Regions from separate parts of the Xenorhabdus poinarii G6 genome, predicted to be linked through region 1. Evidence: riboswitches for the same ligand, from Rfam matches in the RefSeq annotation. Region 1 holds a riboswitch; each other region holds the start of a gene.
What was found. A riboswitch is a leader RNA that binds a small molecule or an ion and turns the genes downstream of it on or off. The one in region 1 is predicted to bind thiamine pyrophosphate.
Positions count from the first base shown of each region.

Region 1 (2,268 bases):
AGCAGAGGGCAGAGAGCAATGCCTGCCAGAAGGTAAACCGAATGACATGCCAAAGATAACGGTCATCCAGAAGTGCCTGCCAATCGCTTTCAGGGGCATAAAACCACAGCGTCCCGAAGGCTGACAAGGCAACAAGTATCAATAAGCCGGAGGCAATAACCCCCGGCAATAACCAACCCGCGATTAACGGCTGACAGCGCTTTGCCATGTACGGATCCATTTGGTACGGTGTTTTGCTACATCATCAGCATTGAATTGCAGCGATTTTTCAGGAACAGGAAGGTGTTTGAAAACGTCCGGTAGAGGAATATCAATCACCGGATACATCCATTGCGTGGTTGGCAAAACGCGCTGAAATGCAGGCGAGATCATAAAATTCATAAACTTTTGTGCCAGTTCCGGCTGTTTGCTGGTGGTGATTTGGGCGGCCACTTCAATCTGTAAATAGTGCCCTTCTTCAAAGATAGCGGCGGCATAGTTATCTTTTTTCTCTGACATGATGTGGTAAGCCGGTGACGTGGTATAACTCAAAACCATATCTCCCTCACCTTTCAGAAACAGGCCGTAGGCTTCACTCCAGCCTTTAGTGACCGTGAGTGTTTTTCTGGCAATTTTCTGCCATGCTTGTGCGGTGTTGTCACCATAGAGATTTTGCATCCAGAGCAGCAACCCCAAACCGGGGGTACTGGTGCGCGGGTCCTGATAAATAATCTTCCAATTTTGCGGATTATTGATTAATTCATCCATACTTTTGGGCGGATGCGGTAAGGTGTTTTTGTTGTAAATAAAGGCAAAATAGCCGTAATCATAAGGAATAAATGTCGTATTGTTCCATGTAATCGGTAATTTCAGTTTTGAGGTATCGACGTGACTTGGGGTGAATAACCCGGTTTTCTGCGCGGCCTGAATCAGATTGTTATCTAACCCCAATATAATATCGGCGGGGGTTTTTTTACCTTCGAGGCGCAAACGGTTCAGCAAGGAGACGCCATCTTCCAGCGCAACGAATTTCAGCTCACAGCCGCATTCTGCTTCAAAGGCTGTTTTGATGGCAGGCCCTGCCCCCCATTCAGAGGCAAAGGAATCATAAGTATACACCGTCAGTGTCGGCTTCTCCTGAGCAAAAACACAGGCAGAAATAGACAGCATACTGACAGCCGCAATAAAGCCAGAAAAGAGTTTCTTAAACACTTTGCTCTCCTGTAGTGATGATTGATCATCGTGATGAATATCAACCGTTATTAGCAGTGGCAAAGGATCTGAGAAGGTGCTAAATAAAAATTACATTGATCACACTAATGATTAGCATCTCAAATCCCTACGACGGTACTAGCCGGTTCAGGTTCGACGGGTTTATTCTCAGCAGTGTTGTGTTGTCACAACAGCACCCCGTTGAGATGGGGGTATTGTAGAGACTTCGGCTACGTCTGCAAAGTCCAATCATAGAGGTTTACCGCTTGAGGTGAGTGTGAAACAATTAGCGATATTTTTAAATTTATTCAATCAAGAGGTAGTCCGGTGATCGATGAGGATGGCTACCGCCCGAATGTAGGAATTGTAATTTGTAATCGCCAAGGGCAGGTTCTATGGGCCCGCCGTTATGGGCAGCATTCCTGGCAGTTTCCTCAGGGGGGTATCAATCCAGGGGAATCATCAGAACAGGCGATGTACCGCGAGTTATTCGAAGAAGTTGGTTTAAATCGCAAAGATGTTCGGGTTCTCGCTTCGACCCGGGGTTGGTTGCGTTACAAATTACCCAAGCGTTTGGTGCGTTGGGATACAAAGCCTGTTTGTATCGGGCAGAAACAACGTTGGTTTTTATTGCAATTGTTATGTGACGAAGCAGAGATTAATGTGCAGCGCAGTAAGACACCGGAATTTGATGGCTGGCGGTGGGTCAGTTATTGGTATCCTGTCCGGCAGGTCGTGTCTTTTAAGCGAGAAGTCTATCGCCGTGTAATGAAAGAATTCGCCGCGATTGTGATGCCAGTGCAGGAACCTGCTTCATTGCTATACTCACCTTATTTACATCGTCGTAGAAGAAATTAGGTCATAGTTATGCTGATGCGCTTAAGGGAAATTGTCGAAAAGGTTGCGATGGCAGCTAATTTATCTGAAGCGCTTGAACTACTGGTCAATGAAACGTGTCTGGCAATGAACACGGATGTCTGTTCTATCTATCTGGCTGATCATCAGCGGCAATGTTATTACCTGATGGCGACCAAAGGGTTACGAAAACCCAAAGGACGAGCCATCAGTTTGGCCTTT
Region 1 covers NZ_FO704551.1:3,167,537-3,169,804, reverse strand. The annotation lists gene thiP (thiamine/thiamine pyrophosphate ABC transporter permease ThiP) at 1-208, opposite strand, end outside; gene thiB (thiamine ABC transporter substrate binding subunit) at 184-1,149, opposite strand; TPP riboswitch at 1,298-1,402, opposite strand; gene rppH (RNA pyrophosphohydrolase) at 1,519-2,049, shown strand; gene ptsP (phosphoenolpyruvate--protein phosphotransferase) at 2,059-2,268, shown strand, end outside.

Region 2 (2,268 bases), 110 kb from region 1:
GTCATTGGTACGTAACGCAGTAATACGCCGGCGTGAATCGTGAAATAATCCACCCCTTGTTCCGCCTGTTCCAGCAAGGTATCGCGGAACATTTCCCATGTCAGGTTTTCTGCTATACCGTTGACTTTTTCCAGTGCCTGGTAAATCGGTACTGTCCCGATGGGAACCGGACTATTTCGCAGTATCCATTCACGGGTTTCGTGAATGTAGCGTCCGGTAGAGAGATCCATCACCGTATCGGCTCCCCAACGGGTAGACCAAATCAGTTTTTCCACCTCTTCTTCAATGGATGATGTGACGGAGGAGTTGCCGATATTCGCATTGATTTTTACCAGGAAATTGCGACCAATAATCATGGGTTCGGATTCCGGGTGGTTAATATTGGCGGGGATAATCGCACGACCCGCCGCGACTTCCTGTAGGACAAATTCCGGCGTAATGTTTTCCGGTAAGTTAGCACCGAAACGCTGTCCTGGATGTTGCTGGCGTAAGACTTCGCTGCGAATACGCTCGCGTCCCATGTTTTCGCGCAGGGCGATAAACTCCATTTCTGGTGTGATAATGCCGCGGCGTGCATAGTGCAATTGGGTGACACGTTTACCCGGTTTCGCTTTCAGGGGATGTGGTCGATGGTGAAAGCGTAAATGATCCAATCCCGCATCGGCGAGGCGTTGTTGGGTAAAATCGGAACTGAGGACGGGAACGGGTTCGGTATCATGACGTTCATCAATCCACGGCTGGCGGATTTTACATAGACCAATCTGTACATTCAGGACGGTATCAGGATCACCATAAGCGCCAGAAGTATCATAAACGGGAACAGACTCGTTTTCTTCAAATTGAGGTTCCTCTTTCGTGCCCCCGATAAGGGTGGGTGAGAGTTGGATTTCTCGCATCGGAACTTGAATATCGTGGCGCGAGCCTGCAAGGTAAATACGCGTTGAATTGGGGAAGGTTACGCCTTGAACGGAATTGATAAACGCTTGTGCTGCATCGCGTTGCGCCTTACGCGGTCTTGTTGGATGAACTTCTGGCGAAAGATCAGCCGTTGGAATAATGGTATTGGAAACCATGTTATTTGAAATAACGGTCTCATTGGACTTAGACATAGCAAATTCCTGACTGTGTTGTTGCCTGTCTCATTGCTGAGCGGGCTTACGTTGAGAAAATTGCTTGTCTGGAGCTCGCAGGGAGTAATAGTTGATGCCAAACAGTAGGTGTACACGATATTGACCGAGGGTGTACACAATACGGGCAGCGGGGTGATTACTCTTGTTCCCTTCGCGGGTACTAGCCCGATCAGGTTCTGCGGATCCCGAATTAACGGTCTCAGCCTGTGTTCATCGTGATAAGACGGTGAACGTTAGGCACTCCGACAAGAAAAAACACTCCAGAGTATAAAGGGGATGATAAAAACTACAACTTAAAACATCACACTTTCTTCAATCAGTTGCTAACTAGGCTTGTGAGTACTTGCCAGCGTCGAGGCGAAAGACAATAAAAAGGAGTATGCTTGGTTTGTGTTGATTTGCAGCAAACTGTGTTGGACGTGGTCACATAATCAATGATGGAATAGAGACAGATGATGCAACAAAAACTGACAGGTAGAGAACGGGGTTGGTGGATTGTGAGTCTTGAGAATCGGGTCTGGTTGCCACAGGGGGAATTACCTTTGGGGACGGCTGAACAATGGACATTGCAAGATCAAATGGCGATCCCCATCGGCGAGTGGCAGGGAGAGAAGGTTTGGTTAATCCGCCGGAAAATGGTTTCAGATATGTCTTCTCCCCGGTTAATTTCTGACCGGGATGACAAATTATTTCAATTGGTCGGACGTGGTGTCCAATTGGCTGAGTTTTATCGTTCACATCGCTATTGTGGTTACTGTGGTCATAAGATGCGGCCCAGTCTGCATGAGTGGGCCTGTTTGTGTCATCACTGCCATGAACGTTATTACCCACAAATTGCGCCCAGCATTATTGTCGGTATTCGGCGTGATGATCATCTTCTTTTGGCACAACATCAGCGTCACCGTCATGGCATTCATACCGTACTTGCTGGTTTTGTTGAAGTAGGCGAAACGTTGGAAGAGGCGGTTCATCGTGAAGTGATGGAAGAGAGTGGAATTAAGATCCGTAATTTACGTTATGTCGATTCCCAACCTTGGCCTTTCCCAAATTCATTAATGGTCGGTTTTCTGGCCGATTATGAAAGTGGCGAAATCAATATTGACCCTGTCGAACTGATCAGTGCAGCGTGGCATCGCTA
Region 2 covers NZ_FO704551.1:3,060,512-3,062,779, reverse strand. The annotation lists gene thiC (phosphomethylpyrimidine synthase ThiC) at 1-1,073, opposite strand, end outside; TPP riboswitch at 1,260-1,385, opposite strand; gene nudC (NAD(+) diphosphatase) at 1,583-2,268, shown strand, end outside.
Region 2: it holds a riboswitch for thiamine pyrophosphate, as region 1 does, so the genes downstream of both, thiC (phosphomethylpyrimidine synthase ThiC) here and thiB (thiamine ABC transporter substrate binding subunit) in region 1, are expected to answer to the same signal.

Region 3 (2,268 bases), 1.8 Mb from region 1:
GTTCGTTATCAACTGGCTAACTGCTATATGGGCCGGGCGGGATTAATCAATTCAGGCGGCGCATCTGGAGATAATGATTTAAGTGACTCAGTCCGCACGGCTGTTATCAATAAACGAGCCGGTGGCATGGGATTGATCCTTGGCCGTAAAGCGTTCAAAAAATCGATGAAAGACGGTGTTGAATTGATCCAATCCGTACAGGATGTCTATCTCGATAAGACAATCACTATCGCCTAATCAACAACCTCAGAGGTAGCAGCTTCAAAATGGGGACCCCATATCCCCATTTCTCAAATCCGCTATCATCCCAAAAGGGCATGATTCGGGGCAATATCACCACCATTGATGAAAGTGGTGGACAGGACCAATGCCATGACCCACTTCCAGGCTATCCGCCTGCATCAGTGCATGTTGTAAATAGTTTTTCGCCACTGGCAACGTACTTTGCCAATCAGAATAACGTGGACGTAATGCCGTGAGTGCTGCGGACAACGTACAACCCGTTCCATGCGTATGTCGGGTATTAACCCTGGTCGCTGTAAAACGCCACTCTCCTTCCGGGGTAAAAAGCCAGTCCGGGCTTTCTTCGTTAGGCAAATGTCCACCTTTCAACAAAACAGCCTGACAGCCCATTGCGCATAATGCACGTCCCTGCGATAACATATCATCTTCGGTCTTGGCAAGATCACATTTCAATATGGCTGCGGCTTCCGGTAAGTTGGGCGTGATCAAAGAGACGAGAGGAAAGAGTTGTTCTACCATTTCTGTCACGGCCTCAGGTGATAACAAAGGCGCTCCTCCTTTCGCCACCATCACGGTGTCCAAGACTATGTAGGGAATGGGATAACAATGCAATAATTTTGCTATTGCAGTGACATTAGCTGCATTCGACAGCATACCTATTTTGGCGCTATCTATCCTGACATCTGAAAGCACAGATTCTAACTGGGTAACAATAAAGCGGGGATCAAGATGATAAACTGATTGTACGCCCATTGTATTCTGCGCTACCAACGCAGTTATCACTGCTGTACCGTAAGCACCAAGGGCGGAAAAGGTTTTTAAATCGGCTTGAATGCCGGCACCACCACTAGGATCTGTGCCTGCGATGGTCAGTGAATTAATTCTCATGGTCGTCATTCCTACTACCAACTAAAGAAAAGCGGGTATCGGAACTCGTGATACCATGACTTCCCTACGCTGGCATTATCCAGATCAGGTAATACGGGTGCTTCTCAGTTCAATAAAGAACGCCCCGAGTCAAAATAAAAATCACTCTATTAGTACCTCAATAGAGTGATATTTGCAATAAATTATCATCAGACAATCAAACCAGAACGATGATAAATATATTTAGCCAGTAATTAAACACCAACCAAATTAAATTAATGACTATAAAGCTGAAACGTTTGCAGCAGCAGGACCTTTCGGGCCTTCCTGAATTTCAAACTCAACTTGTTGGCCTTCAGATAATGTTTTAAACCCATCTTTCACAATTGCAGAAAAATGTACAAATACATCTTTGCTACCATTCGCAGGGGTAATAAAACCAAAACCTTTAGACTCGTTGAACCACTTCACAGTACCAGTGATTTTTGCCATTTCAAAAATTTCCTTTGAATCACTTTATTAGCCTATTGGCATAAAAATAAAAAACAGTATTGGTTGCCGTTATTTATTAACAGAGCAATACTTCGTTTACCCATATGTTTTATTACACACTCTTTATATAATCGCAAGCCATTTTTTTCAGGCGCTGGCGTTAACGCACATATTTTAAACCCTGATTCTCTATTCCGATTTGAAATTACTCAATAACCTTTAAGTGATATAACATCATGAATCAATACAAAAAGAAATTGTTACATGCCATAAGTCACTTGAGTCTGTTTAATACATCATATTGTTTTTCACACCTGTTACGGTGTAAAGCAGAGAATTATCGTTATACAAAATCTATTCTAGATAAGGATAAAAAGAATATTTAATTTAAATCATTCTTTTTGTACATAGAAAATAATTGCTTTACCCGTAATCAACCTAATTTTCGTTTATTATTCATTAAATATTATCCAATTATAATATTTATAAGACGTTTCTGACTATTCCCACAACAGGTTATTCCCATACGATAAACTGATTTCGCCACGTACATACACGAACATCGTTGGTACTTTCAATCCGGGAAAATAAAAAAGCCGAGTATCGCTACCCGGCTAACAAGATACGGCGCGTACACAACAACTAGTTTACCTGTTTCCTGGCTTT
Region 3 covers NZ_FO704551.1:1,399,008-1,401,275, reverse strand. The annotation lists gene fbaB (class I fructose-bisphosphate aldolase) at 1-237, shown strand, start outside; gene thiD (bifunctional hydroxymethylpyrimidine kinase/phosphomethylpyrimidine kinase) at 334-1,131, opposite strand; TPP riboswitch at 1,176-1,268, opposite strand; gene cspE (transcription antiterminator/RNA stability regulator CspE) at 1,393-1,602, opposite strand; gene XPG1_RS06495 (amino acid permease) at 2,245-2,268, opposite strand, start outside.
Region 3: it holds a riboswitch for thiamine pyrophosphate, as region 1 does, so the genes downstream of both, thiD (bifunctional hydroxymethylpyrimidine kinase/phosphomethylpyrimidine kinase) here and thiB (thiamine ABC transporter substrate binding subunit) in region 1, are expected to answer to the same signal.